DNA from 2 places in the Aurantimicrobium sp. INA4 genome. Region 1 is predicted to be linked to the other one. Evidence: predicted binding sites of a transcription regulator. Region 1 holds the regulator's gene; the other holds the start of a gene.
The links. Region 1 encodes HrcA, which represses chaperone genes, less so after heat shock. Its sites were predicted from a motif close to TTNGCACTCGNNNNNNNCGAGTGCNAA; they were not measured.
Positions count from the first base shown of each region.

Region 1 (7,219 bases):
AAGGGGCGATTCTTCTCGTTGATGCAGCTCAGGGCATTGAGGCGCAGACGCTCGCGAACCTTTATCTGGCAATGGAAAATGACCTCACAATCATCCCGGTGCTCAACAAGATTGATTTGCCAGCTGCAGACCCTGAAAAATATGCCAAAGAGCTCGCGGATTTGATCGGTGGCAAGCCTGAAGATGTTCTTCGCGTATCAGGTAAAACTGGCTTGGGTGTTCCTGAATTGCTGGATCTTGTGGTCGAGAAGATTCCTGCTCCAGTCGGCCAGGCAGATTCTCCTGCTCGAGCAATGATTTTTGACTCCGTGTATGACGCATATCGAGGAGTTATCACTTACGTACGTGTTATCGACGGCATGCTGAAGCCTCGTCAACGAATCCAAATGATGAGTACCAAAGCTTCGCATGAGTTGATCGAGATTGGTGTTAGCTCGCCAGAACCCATTCCCTCAGAGGGATTAGGGGTCGGTGAAGTGGGCTATCTCATCACCGGCGTTAAAGATGTCCGTCAGTCCAAAGTTGGTGACACTGTCACTGACTTCGTCAAACCTGCTACTGAGCCACTGCCGGGATATACCGACCCCAAAGCAATGGTATTTTCTGGGCTTTACCCCATTGATGGCTCGGACTATCCCGTGCTTCGTGAAGCTCTAGACAAGCTCAAACTCTCCGATGCTTCTCTGAATTATGAACCAGAAACTTCTGTTGCACTTGGGTTTGGTTTTCGTTGTGGTTTCTTAGGCCTGTTGCACTTAGAAATCATTACCGAACGTCTCGAACGCGAATTTGGTCTTGATCTCATTGCCACAGCTCCTTCAGTTCCCTATGAGGTCACAACTGAAGATAAAAAGACCGTCACCGTGACAAACCCCAGCGAATACCCTTCGGGAAAGATCATTAAAGTATCTGAACCCTTAGTTCGCGCTGGAATTCTCACTCCCAAGGACTACGTCGGAACAATCATGGAATTGTGTCAAAGCCGTCGTGGAAATCTTCTTGGCATGGAGTACTTCGGTGAAGATCGTGTCGAAATGAAATACGAAATCCCACTGGGGGAGATTGTCTTTGACTTCTTTGATCACCTCAAGAGCAGAACCCAGGGTTATGCCTCATTGGACTATGAAGAAGCAGGTGAGCAGGATTCTGATCTGGTTAAGGTCGACATCCTCTTGCAAGGGGAACAGGTGGATGCCTTCAGCGCGATTGTCCACAAAGATAAGGCTTATGCCTATGGTCTGATGATGACGGAACGTTTGAAGAAACTCATTCCGCGTCAACAGTTTGAAGTGCCGATTCAGGCTGCTATTGGGGCACGTATCATTGCGCGTGAAACCATTTCTGCAATCCGCAAGGACGTCCTTGCCAAATGCTACGGCGGTGACATTACTCGTAAGCGCAAACTCCTCGAAAAGCAAAAAGAGGGAAAAAAGCGTATGAAAATGGTTGGCCGTGTCGAGGTTCCACAAGAAGCATTCATTGCAGCGTTACAAGGTGATGATGAGGTGAAAAAGAAATGACCGAATCAGCACGTCGAAGCAATTACTCTGCCGATCGCTCGGTAACTTACGGAAGCGTTGGAGCAACTCAAGCAGCAGATGTTTTGGTTTTCCCTCCGCAAGGCTTCTCATCCTCGCAGTCAGAGTTTCGCCTCGGTAGCGGTCAAGAACGTTTTGACGCTGCTTCTGCCGCACTGATGACGTGGGGTGTTCCGTGTGGTTCACGTCTCGAGGTCGTGAAGATTGACCAAGCAGATGCTGAAGGTTATGCAGGCTTGTTATTCAATGAGTTTGGTGCCCCGATTGCACCAACTTCTGATGTGTTAGATCAGCTCTATTCCTCAGATGGCACCCCGTTTCTTTCTGCGGGAACCACGATTGAACTTGCTGGTGTGTGGACCCCGTCAAAGATTTCTGCCTCTTATCGCGTGATTTATGTCGTCCGCGAAGACCGTCGTATGGGTTATGCACTTGGAACTCTCGATTCCGTGCCAGTTATTGGCGAGGAATACTTTGGTGTGGAGTGGCGCGAAGATGATTCAGTGTGGGCTGTAGTTCGCTCTGTCACCTCAATTGCTGAAGGTAGAAAATACGCCTGGAGTGCCCCACTCATTCGCGCGCGTCAGTGGTGGCTTCGTCGTCATTACGTCCGAGCTTTGCTTCCTGCCCGTTCGGTGTAAACAATGGCTAGCCAATTGCCAGATGGTCTGGCTATGCCGCTCAATGGGGCATTGCCGAGCACTGTAGGTGTTGGCGCCTTGGGCAAAACGATGAGCGCCTATGTGCACATTCCCTTTTGTCGGGTTCGTTGCGGCTATTGCGATTTCAACACCTACACTTCCACTGAGCTCAGAGGAGTCTCACAAGCCTCGTATGTGGAGGAACTCAAGAAAGAAATAGCTCTGTCGATAGATGTTCTTCAAAGAGCAGATGTCTCAATAAGACCGTTACACACTATTTTTTTCGGTGGTGGTACACCGACGTTACTGCCTAGTTCTGACCTAGCAGATGCGTTACAAGCTCTTCGTGGCAGCCATGGAATTGAACCAGAAGCTGAAATCACGGTTGAAGCCAATCCGGATACCCTCACCGAAGAATATGTTGATGGATTAGTCAGAGCTGGTTTCACACGTGTGAGTGTGGGAATGCAATCTGCAGTTCCCCACGTACTTTCAGCACTGGATAGAACACACAATCCAGCTGCCGTCGAACAAGCGGTTTCATATATTCAGTCTGCCGGGCTAGAAGCCAGTATCGATTTGATCTATGGATCTCCGGGAGAGAGCCTGGCAGATTGGCGGAGGTCTCTAGAACAAGCTATCTCTTTGAACACAGGGCATATTTCTGCGTATGCCCTCATCGTTGAAGACGGAACAGCTTTGGCGCGCAAAATTAGTTCTGGAGCCATGGATGCTCCTGATGATGATTTACAAGCAGAAATGTATGAACTAGCTGAAGAGCTTTTGAGCAAAGCTGGATTTGAGTGGTACGAAATAAGCAACTGGGCGAAGTCGCAACAGCAACAGTCACAACACAATCTTGCCTATTGGAATAATCAAGATTGGTGGGGCTATGGACCTGGTGCACACTCGGCTATCGGAGGCATACGTTTCTGGAATGTCAAACACCCAGCTGCCTATGCCGGACGTCTTGCCGAGGCTCACAGCCCAGCCTTGTCCTATGAAACTCCTGACGAGCAAGCAGTCAGATTGGAACAGGTGTTATTAGGGTCACGAATAGCGGCAGGCATACCCACTCAAGGACACAATCCTCAAGCCATTTCTACTCTGATTGCTCGTGGTCTCATTGACGGTAAGCGTGCCATGAGGGGCCGAATTGTCTTAACCCTTTCTGGCCGCCTTCGTGCTGATGAAGTTGTTCGAGAATTACTCTTTCGTTCTCAGGATTGACGGCGGAAAATCCGATATCATTAGCACTCAGGAGCATCGAGTGCTAGTGATGTAAAGGAGGATTCGATGGTTTCACAACGTGGGCTTGAAGTTCTTCGCGTCATCGTCCAAGATTACGTTTCTTCACGTGAGCCCGTCGGTTCAAAAGCTATTGTTGACCGCCATCAATTTGGGGTATCTGCAGCGACAATTCGTAACGATATGGCTTTGCTGGAAGAAGAAGAGCTCATCGTTGCCCCTCATACATCTAGCGGTCGAGTTCCCACAGACAAGGGATATCGCCTTTTCGTTGACCACCTTGCCGAAGTCAAACACATCACGCCCACGCAAAAGCAAGCCATCGATCAATTTCTCGATGATTCAGCAGATTTTGATGAACTCCTCGGGCGAACGGTTCGCTTGCTTTCTCAATTGACTAACCAGGTCGCTATCGTCCAATACCCGACATTGGGTTCTACCCGAATTCGTCACATCGAGCTCGTTTCACTGGGTAATCGTCGTGCTTTGTGCGTTGTGATTAGCGACAACGGCCAGGTCGAACAGAAATTGATAGATCTCGAAGTTGAGCTCAGTGAACAAGACCTTGCCCAGTTATGTTCTGGAATTAATGCTCAAGTAGCCGGGAAGCTTCATAGCGAGCTTTCTGAATCAATAACTTCACTCACGTCCCAGGTGCCGAACGCCCTGATTCCAGCAGTCACACACATAGCCTCAGCTCTGAGTGACAGCATTCAAGCTAATCGGCAAAACAAGTTAGTGATGGCGGGCACAGCAAACTTGGTGCGAACGGGCGAAGATTTCTCCGACAGTATTTACCCAGTTCTCGATGCCATTGAAGAACAAGTAGTCCTATTGAAACTATTGACCGAAATGAAGGCGGATGCTGACGAGGTGGCAGTAAGTATCGGCCGTGAACACAGTAATTCAGGCTTAGAGCAAGCAAGCTTGCTTTCCACTGGCTACAGCTCGGCTGGTGAAAAGGCCACGCTAGGGTTGGTCGGACCAACCCGAATGGATTATTCCTCCAACATCGCATCAATTCGTGCTGTTGCCCGATATCTCACTCGTGTGCTCGATGCACGCTAAACCCTCATTCAAAGGAGATGGCCTTCGTGGCTGATCATTACGACGTTTTAGGTATCTCACGTGATGCCAGTGCTGAAGATATCAAGAAGGCCTATCGCAGACTTGCACGTGAGCTTCACCCTGATGTGAATCCAGACGAGGCTGCACAAGAAAAATTTAAACTCGTCACCCACGCCTATGAAGTTCTCAGTGACCCCGTGCAACGCCAACAATATGATTTGGGTCCACAAGCCGGCTTTGGCGGAAATTTCGGCGGGCAAGGTTTTAGTGACTTTGGAGACATCTTCAACACCTTCTTCGGTGGAGGCCAGCAACGCGGTCCCCGCTCCCGCATGGAACGTGGTCAAGATGCTCTACTGCGCGTAGAGGTAGACCTCGCTGATGTGATTTTTGGCGTTCACAAAGATATTGAAATTGATACAGCAGTGGTGTGCGAAACCTGTTCGGGAAACTGCTGTCAACCAGGGACTTCGCCAGTGACCTGTGACATTTGTGGCGGTTCTGGTTCAATTCAACGTGCAGTTCGCTCACTGCTGGGAAACGTCATGACTTCCAATCCTTGTGGTAGCTGCAGAGGTTATGGAACCACCATTCCCGCACCGTGTACAACATGCCAAGGGCAAGGCCGTGTAAGGGCGTCGAAAACTATTCCCCTGGACATTCCTGCAGGTGTGGATACAGGTGTTCGACTTCACATGGCTCAAGCAGGAGAAGCTGGTCAAGCAGGCGGCGTCCCCGGCGACCTATATTTTGAAATCAAAGTCAATCACCACGATGTGTTCAGTCGAGACAATGATGACTTACTGTGCACTCTGGAAGTTCAAATGACCGATGCCATCTTAGGAACCACAGTTACGGTTCCAGGGCTTGATGGTGAGGTCGCACTCGAAATTAAACCCGGAACGCAAGGGTCAGAAGTTCTGACCGTTAAAGATCGGGGCATAACGCGCCTTCGCGGAAATGGTCGCGGTGATCTTAAAGTGGGAATTCACGTGATTACACCCACAAAGTTGAGCTCAAAAGAAAAAGAACTCATTTCAACTTTTGCCAAGGGCCGAAAGCAATCCGCTCCAGCATTGACTCATTTCCAACAGGGAATGTTCTCTAAGTTGCGCGATCGATTCTTCAACGTTTAACCAATGGCACACTTTTACATCCTGGAAAGCCTGGAATCCTCTACTATCGGGTCCGAAGTAGTTTTGGATGGCTCAGAGGGAAAACATGCTGCCACAGTCTCTCGAGTGCGACCAGGGGAGACTTTCACTTTAGGCAATGGGCGCGGTCTCGTTCTTGAGGTCGAAGCTGAATCAGTATCTAAAGACTGCGTTCAACTTCGGGTACTTCAGGTTGAAAACAAGGAACGTCTTCATCCAGAAATTCTCCTGGTCCAAGCACTTGCCAAAACAGATCGTGATGAACGAGCAATCGAAGCAGCAACAGAGCTTGGTGTCGACACAGTAATTCCATGGGCAGCGTCACGGAGCATCTCCAAATGGGAAGGGCCCAAGATCGAAAAAGGCATTGCGAGATGGTCAGCAATTGTTCGTGAAGCGAGCAAACAATCAATTCGTCCCTACATTCCTCAAGTGCATCCTCCCGTTACTACTGCAGAACTTGTGAAGATGTTGCCAGCTGCTGACATCGTCGTGTTGGACCCCACAGGAGATGTTCCACTGAGTTCTTTCAATCCCACATCGCATCAAATAGCGATCATTGTTGGTCCAGAGGGCGGCATCACAGAGACTGAATTGGATACTTTCCGTAATGCAGGTGCCACAATCGTCACGATGGGAAACAATATTCTTCGAACGTCGACCGCAGGACCTGCTGCATTGGCCATCATGAATGCCAAACTAGGGCGCTGTTAAGCTAGAGCTATGTCCGAACAGACTCCTTCGATTTTCACAAAAATCATTAATCGCGAAATACCAGCAGAAATTCTCTTTGAGAATGATCGTCTTATTGCCATCCGAGACATAGCTCCACAAGCTCCTATGCACTTACTTGTGATTCCAAAGTCTGAAAACTTCCAGAACGTCACCGAATTAGCTGCAGGCGATCCTCAACTATTGGCAGAAATAGTCTCCACCGCTCATAACCTGGCAACCTTGCACTCCAACGGTGAGTATCGTTTAGTCTTCAACACAGGTGAGAGTGCAGGTCAGACAGTTTTTCACGTACATGCACACGTACTCTCCGGCGGTCTTCAGGAGCACACACTTGCCTGAATTTGCTGCACCACATTCAGACGTCATCACTGTAGATGGCGTTGAAATGGTTCGATTGTTGGGGCCACAAGACCGATTACTCACCACTGTTGAAAAACAGTACCCACTGGTTGACGTTCATGTTCGGGGAAATGAGATTCGTTTCAGCCCCAAAAACGCTAGTGACGATGCTCACAAAGAAGTTCTCGCAGCTCAAGAGCTCGTGCGCGAGTTATTGACCATGGTTCGACAAGGACAGGATCTCGCTCCAACTGATGTGACAAGCGGGAAACACATACAGGAAGCGCACCCGCACACATCGCCTTCAGCGGTATTGGGCGAAGATATTCTCTCCACGCGCGGAAAAACTCTCCGCCCTAAAACAGTTGGTCAGCAGGAATATGTCCGCGCCATAGAAGATCACACTATTACTTTCGGCATTGGCCCAGCCGGAACGGGAAAAACTTACTTAGCAATGGCAAAAGCTGTTCAAGCTTTGCAACGCAAAGAAGTCGAA
Region 1 is NZ_AP027040.1:729,852-737,070, forward strand. Features, by position in the region: gene lepA (translation elongation factor 4) at 1-1,520, shown strand, start outside; gene AINA4_RS03660 (DUF1990 family protein) at 1,517-2,179, shown strand; gene hemW (radical SAM family heme chaperone HemW) at 2,183-3,409, shown strand; gene hrcA (heat-inducible transcriptional repressor HrcA) at 3,476-4,495, shown strand; gene dnaJ (molecular chaperone DnaJ) at 4,522-5,631, shown strand; gene AINA4_RS03680 (16S rRNA (uracil(1498)-N(3))-methyltransferase) at 5,635-6,363, shown strand; gene AINA4_RS03685 (histidine triad nucleotide-binding protein) at 6,373-6,723, shown strand; gene AINA4_RS03690 (PhoH family protein) at 6,770-7,219, shown strand, end outside.

Region 2 (7,219 bases), 530 kb from region 1:
ATATCGACTTTGCCAACTCGGTCGTCATTGTTGAGTGGGGTGCCGGCATGCTTGACGGCATCGTGGACTCTTGGCTCGATGTTGTTATTGAGCGCCCCGAGGGCGGCCAAGCTGGTGAGCTCGGTGAGGAACTCGTCGAGCCACGTCATGTCACCCTTACCGGGCACGGGGCACGGTGGGAGAAATCATGACCACCATCATTCTTGCCATTGACACCTCTGCGGGAACAAGCGTTGCCCTGGTCAGTCAGGGTCGTGTTCTCTCTTCCCGCTCCACTCCCGACACCATGCGTCATGCCGAAGTGGTGGGGCCATTCATTCAGGAGGTTCTCACCGAGGCTGGAGTGCAGGCAGAGAACGTAAGTCACGTAGCTGCAGGGATGGGGCCTGGCCCGTTCACCGGTCTTCGTGTGGGGATTGCTGCCGCCGATGCGTTCGCATTCGGTGCCGGGGCAATCCTGTTGCCCATGGTGAGCCATGACGCTGTTGCTGCTGAACATTTCGCACATAGTCATGAACCTGTTCTGGTGGTCACCGATGCGCGGCGGAAGGAATTGTTCTGGAGTGCGTACTCCCAGAACACGGACGGAATACCTGCCCGGGTAGAGGGCCCCGCTCTCGCGAAAGCCGCTGAAGTGCCAGAGGCAGAAGGCCTCCGGTTGGATGCTCGTGAAGTTCACGCCGAGTGGTTGGGTCTCGTTGCAGAAGCAATGCTGACCCACGGAAAAGAGTTCCCTCCAGCAACGGCAGTGTATTTACGCTCACCTGATGTAACCATGAGCAACGGGCCCAAAAGGGTTGTCCAAGAAATGCGTGGAGGTCAGAAATGATTAACAGCATTGTCTTGCGCCAGGCGGGCATCGACGATGTACCCGCCATTATGGAGATAGAAACACCGGTGTTCGGCGAGGAGGCCTGGTCTGTTGACGCCATGGCTCGTGATGTTGCCGATCACAACTGTTTCTATCTCATCGCTGAAGCACACACCGATGCGTTAGGTGGAGACCCGCTCCTGGTGGGTTACGCAGGCTTGCTCGCTCCGAAAGGTTCTGGCGATGGTGATATCCAAACCATTGCTGTTCATCCAGATTTCCGCAGCCACGGTCTTGGCCGCCGGCTCATGGAAGCTCTCTTAAAAGAAGCAGAAGCGCGCCATGCGCGCCGCATCTTCTTAGAGGTGCGAGCAGATAATCCTCACGCAATCGCGTTGTATTCCTCGTTGGGCTTTGAAGAGATTGCGGTGCGCCCGGGCTACTACCAACCCGAAGGTGTGGATGCGGTCATCATGAAGAAGGGGGCAGATCTGTGATGAATAGAGAAGCACCCCTCGTTTTGGGTATTGAGACCAGCTGTGATGAGACCGGTATAGGTATTGTTCGTGGCCGCGAACTGTTAGCAAATGTCATTGCTTCCTCGATGGATGAGCATGCTCGCTATGGTGGCGTGGTTCCCGAGGTTGCTGCTCGTGCACACTTGGAAGCTTTACGCCCCGCCCTCACCGAAGCTGTTGCCACGGCAGGCATCGAGCTCACAGATCTCGATGCAGTTGCCGTCACGAGCGGACCAGGCCTTGCAGGTGCTCTCATGGTGGGAGTCGGTGCAGCTAAAGCTTTGGCACTTTCGCTGGATAAACCGCTGTATGCCGTCAACCACTTGGTTGGCCACGTGGGAGCAGATGTTCTGGGCGAAGACGGCCCCCTGGAATATCCCACCATCGCGCTTCTTGTCTCCGGCGGTCACACCTCGTTGCTTCTTGTGAAAGACCTCACCTCGGATGTGGTGATGCTCGGTGAAACCATCGATGATGCAGCTGGTGAAGCCTTCGACAAAGTCGCACGAATCCTGGGCCTCCCCTACCCTGGCGGTCCCCACATCGACCGCATTGCCGCCGACGGAGACCCGAAAGCGATCCGCTTCCCCCGAGGGCTCACGCTGCCTAAGGACATGGACAAGCACCGCTATGACTTCTCCTTCTCTGGTTTGAAAACTGCTGTGGCCAGGTGGGTGGAAGTGCGCCGGGATGCTGGAGAAGAAATACCCGTAGCTGATGTTGCAGCCAGCTTCCGCGAAGCAGTAGTAGACGTATTGACGGCCAAAGCTATTGCAGCCTGCCAAGACTATGGCGTTCCCCGCCTGTTACTGGGCGGCGGAGTTGTCGCCAATGCTCGCCTGCGCGAAGTGGCAAGCCAGCGGGCAGAAGCTGCCGGTGTTGAGTTGAGAATTCCTGCATTCTCACTGTGCACCGATAACGGCGCCATGATTGCTGCGCTTGCGTCAGAGCTCATTATGGAAGGCGCTCAGCCCTCCTCACTGAGTTTTGGAGCTGACAGCACACTCCCAGTTACAGACATCCACGTTCATTAGAATTAAGTCATGACAGAAAAAGCACCAAAGACATCTAAGCCTGCAACCAAGGCAGCAGCGGCAAAGCCTGCTGCGGCGGAGACTGCAGCTCCAGCCGCACCAGCCGTGACCGTTGTCTCGTCTCAGAAGACCAACACTCTTGCGATTGTTGCCCTCGTGTCAGGTATCGTCGGCCTGACCTTCATCCCTTTCTTGGCCAGCATCGTTGCTGTGGTCACCGGCCACATGGCTCGCGCTGAGGTTCGCCGCACTGGTGAGCAGGGTGCAGGTCTTGCACTAGCTGGCTTGATCATGGGTTATGTCGGTATCGGCCTTGCCGTGATTGTTATCTCCCTGCTCTTTGCATTCCTGGGCGTTGTTATTGCCTCAGGCATGGGAAATTACTACTACTAAATCCTCATGACCTCACCGACCGAACACAAGCTCACGGGCTACAACCCGTGGGCATTTGTGTCGTTGGCGTGTGTGCTGTTTCTTGTGCTCGGCATCTTTGCGGTCATCTTTGGCAACAAGGCCTTGCGTGAAATCAAACAAACCGGTCAGCGTGGAGCAAAGCTTGCCCAGCTCGGCGTTGCCCTCGGTGCAGTTGAGATTGTCTCAGGAGTGATTGTTCTCACAGCAATACTGGCAATTTCGTTCTAGTAGCCAAAACAAATCAGTCGGCGGGCAACGCTGCCTGCGCTCAGCATCACCATTTGATGAGCTGTTGCTCCACAAAGTTGTATTCGGCTGTCTCTTGGCCTGTGATGACATAGTCGTTGCTCTCCCAGCCAGGAGTGAATCCACCCGCTGCGTGAATTGCCGAACGGATTGTTGCCATTGCTAAAGCCGCGGCCTCGTCAAAGGTGTTGGCCTGAGCTGAGGAATTGATGCACACAAAACCAGTCTTGATTGTGGCGACGTAGTCAGAATCTGAAATACGGGCGTCAGCAGTTTCGATGGCCATCAATGCAGTCATCACCTGATCGAGGTGGTTATCGAGATCCATTTCACCGGTGACAAAGAAACTCACCGAAACACGAACTGTTTCCATTTCTATTTCCTTCCCCGGTTAACGAAACATGTTGTTCGTTCTAAGTATCTCAAAATGTTTTTCGCATAGTGAGGGTTGCTTGGCGTCAGATGAATACCTGTCTGATGCTTTTCAGGACAAGGACAAAACGCCCTGTAGTACGTCGGCGGATTCTTTATTCGCCAACCCTGGTCATCCAGCATCAACAACAGAGCCTGTAACTCTTTAGTGGTGTGCTTCTTCCAATACCCATTGCGGCGAACCATGCGGTAACCATAAGGTTCCAGCTGGAACTACCCGTTTGCTGGCGTGACAACTGTGAGTGGTTAAGGAGAAATCAGAACTGTGGACAACAGGGGGAGTTAGTTCACCCGCTGGGCTAGGAGTGCGACTCTGCGCTCGCCGAGGCGAGTAAGTAACAATGTTGCAGATTCCGGTCCAGAGAGTTTGAGTTTCTTTCGGAACTCTGCCGGGTCGATATCAACACCGCGCTTCTTGATTTCCAGGGTGCCGATGTTGCGCTTGCTTAGTTCAGTAGCAAGCTGCTTCACGTCTAAGGGGAATTGCTGATGAATTTCGAAGGCAGTAGCAAAAGGGGAGTGGACTAACGTCTCACTGCTCATGTAGGCAATGTGTTCATCGATCATGTGAGCACCAAGTGAGCGAGCTAGGTCACCGATGAGGCGGGCACGAATCACAGCACCGTCAGGTTCGTAGAGGTATTTGCCCAGAGGCCCCACTTCAGCATCTGCAGAGTCTGCTGCTGCGGTGAGCTCATGCATTCCCTCTGGAGTCATGATCAAGGCGCTGCGGGTTATGCCTTCCCTCGCGAGGGGGCCAAACCACAACCCCAGTTCCACGACATCTCCTCCAACAGAAACCCACTGGGCTTCACAATTATCTGGAATGAGGTCACGATCAAAGCCAGGGCCTAGTTTGATCCCGGTCGGCAGCTGCGCTGCGAGACCGAATGCAAAATCAAGAGACGGCGAATAGTCTTCAGACTTCGTCAAGCGACTGGTGTTGCTGTGACCGGAGGTCCTGCGGGCAGGATCGAGATAAACACCCTCGATGCCGGTGAGGTCTGCTTCTTCGGCGGTGCCGTGAGAAACTGTTGCTTCGGGGAAGGCGCTGAGGTTCACTACGGCAATGGCAGCGGTCACTTCATCGGCATCCACTGCATGAACGGTCAGTCCAGCCCCAGCAAATGCAAGCGCATCTGCCCCAATTCCACACCCCAGATCAGCAACGCGAGTGAGCCCTGCGCGAACAAAACGACCGGCATGGAGTGCCGCCACAGGCAACCTGGTTGCCTGTTCGAGGCCTGCCTCGGTGAACAACATCGTGGAGGCAAAGTCTCCGAACTTTGCTTGAGCTTTAGCTCGCAACTTGGCTTGGGTAAGCACCGAAGCCACTAATGACGCGGAATTTCCGGCTTTGCGCAACTCTGAGACGATCTTGAGTACGTCTGTCGTCGAGGAATACTCGGGCAAAGAATTCAGGAGAGCGAGCCCCTCGGGGGTGAGCAGTTCGCGTAGTTCAGCACTCTCCATGAGAGTAAACCTACCAAGGGATGAATTGGCACTCACATTGCGCGAGTGCTAATTGCCGTCTAGACTTGACCTCAGTACACGAACTGAATGTGTACTCCATTACTTACTTCCCGTTCAAGAAAGAGGTCAACCGTGTCGGTCGCCATTAAGCCGCTCGAAGATCGCATTGTTATCAAGCAGGTAGAAGCCGAGCAGACCACTGCTTCTGGTCTCGTCATTCCTGACACTGCTAAGGAAAAGCCCCAGGAGGGTGTTGTCGTTGCAGTAGGCCCCGGCCGCATCGACGACAACGGTAACCGTGTTCCTCTGGACATCGCCGAAGGTGACAAGGTTATCTACTCCAAGTACGGCGGAACCGAAGTAAAGTACGCCGGTGAAGAGTACCTCGTACTCTCCGCTCGTGACGTTCTCGCTATCGTTGTTCGCTAACACAAACTCACTAGTGTGGGCCCCGGTTTTCCGGGGCCCACACTGTTTAACCTCTCGGGCTATTCACAGGAGTAGTCTCGAATAATGACTTCTCCAGCTGCACCTGCACCCGAGAAGCTCTCCCGCTCCGGTTTGCTCTATGCCTTCGGCGCATATGGGCTGTGGGGTTTGTTCCCGCTGTACTTCCTCACCTTGGAACCTGCGACGCCTTTTGAGGTGGTCGGCTATCGCATCCTGTTCTCTCTTGTCTTCTGCGTTTTCTTAATTGCGGTCTCGAGGAAATGGCGACAACTTGTTGTCATTTTGAAACAGCGCAAGCTCATGCTCACCTTGGGTGTGGCAGCAGTGCTGATTTACATCAACTGGCAGGTCTTCATCCTGGCGGTGCTCAGTAACCAGATCGTCGAGTCGTCACTGGGCTACTTCATCAATCCCATCGTCACGGTTGTCTTGGGTGTGCTTGTTCTGCGGGAGAAACTGCGCCGGATGCAATGGGTTGCCGTAGGCATCAGCTTTGTTGCCGTCATCGTATTGACCGTGAGCTATGGAGCCATTCCGTGGATCTCGCTCACGTTGGCAACGTCCTTTGGTTTGTATGGCCTGATCAAGAAACGCACCGGCGTCTCGGTCGATGCCATTAGCGGTCTCACTATTGAGACCATGTGGATGACGCCGGTCGCGATCATTCAACTCATGATTGTTTCCAACCTGGTTGGACTTTCCTTCTTTGGTTATGGTCTTACCCACACTCTTCTGCTTGCTTCAGCTGGTGTGGTCACCGCGGTGCCACTGATCATGTTTGGTGCAGGTGCACGCCGCCTGCCGTTGACCGCTATTGGTTTGATTCAATACTCCACACCTGTGTTCTCGTTCTTAATGGCCGTCTTCGTGCTTCATGAGCCCATGCCACCGGTGCGCTGGGTGGGCTTCTTCATCATTTGGGTGGCGCTGATTGTGCTCACCACAGACATGCTGCGCCACGGCAAGGCGAACCGCCTTGCTCGCGCAGCTGAAGAACTCACTATCGAATAGAGCGCGTGCCATCAAAGCGAACCCGCACAGTGCTCGGTACTGTGGAGGCGGTAGTTAGTCGTTCACAGAAATGGGTACATCGTGGGTCTGAATAAGATTGCCGCCACAATCGTTGCAGGTGCGCTTGCACTCACGTTGGCTGGATGCTCCGGCGGTGAGGTCACACCCACTGCTACCCCGACTCCCGTGAAGCCCTCTGGTGATGGTGTGCTGCGCATCGGCGACATGACTCCTGTCACCGGCGACCTCGCTGCCTACTCTGCTTCTCAAGCTGCCGGTATCGAACTTGCTGTTCGTGAAATCAACGAACAGGGTGGCTACAACAAGGTTCCCGTTGAGGTCCTCCACCGCAACGCCGGTGACGGCGATGCGGCTGCAACAGAAGCCAGCTTCAACGATCTGGTCTCTCGTGGCGTAGACGTCATTATTGCCCCTGCCTCCACTGGTGTTGCAGAAACCTTGGCCGAGCTGGTGGCTAAGAACGACGCCAACGTGGCCATCGTCTCGATTGCCACCAAGGACAATGCACCCAAGGGGGCGACGGTTACTGCCGTGAAAGCAGATGACGCTTTCGTTGCACAACTGAAGAGCTCCGACCCTTCCGTGACCGAATATGGCTACGGCGCTGAGTCCTATGACCTCACTATTGCGTCAGCCCTGGCAGCAACTGTGTCCAAGGATGACGGTGGAGCCTCAATTACTCAGGGTCTCATTGCTGTGACCAACCAGGCCGGCTTCAAGTGCACCAGCTACGGCATGTGTGTCTCGGCTGTCAACGACAAACAAGCCATCAACTACGTGGGGCCTGCAGGCCAGATTAACTACGACAC
Region 2 is NZ_AP027040.1:197,886-205,104, forward strand. Features, by position in the region: gene tsaE (tRNA (adenosine(37)-N6)-threonylcarbamoyltransferase complex ATPase subunit type 1 TsaE) at 1-191, shown strand, start outside; gene tsaB (tRNA (adenosine(37)-N6)-threonylcarbamoyltransferase complex dimerization subunit type 1 TsaB) at 188-829, shown strand; gene rimI (ribosomal protein S18-alanine N-acetyltransferase) at 826-1,308, shown strand; gene tsaD (tRNA (adenosine(37)-N6)-threonylcarbamoyltransferase complex transferase subunit TsaD) at 1,308-2,363, shown strand; gene AINA4_RS01085 (DUF4190 domain-containing protein) at 2,373-2,756, shown strand; gene AINA4_RS01090 (DUF4190 domain-containing protein) at 2,763-3,005, shown strand; gene AINA4_RS01095 (hypothetical protein) at 3,052-3,396, opposite strand; gene AINA4_RS01100 (class I SAM-dependent methyltransferase) at 3,738-4,928, opposite strand; gene groES (co-chaperone GroES) at 5,061-5,357, shown strand; gene rarD (EamA family transporter RarD) at 5,442-6,389, shown strand; gene AINA4_RS01115 (ABC transporter substrate-binding protein) at 6,471-7,219, shown strand, end outside.
Region 2: the regulator HrcA is predicted to act here: its motif matches at 4,954-4,980, upstream of groES (co-chaperone GroES).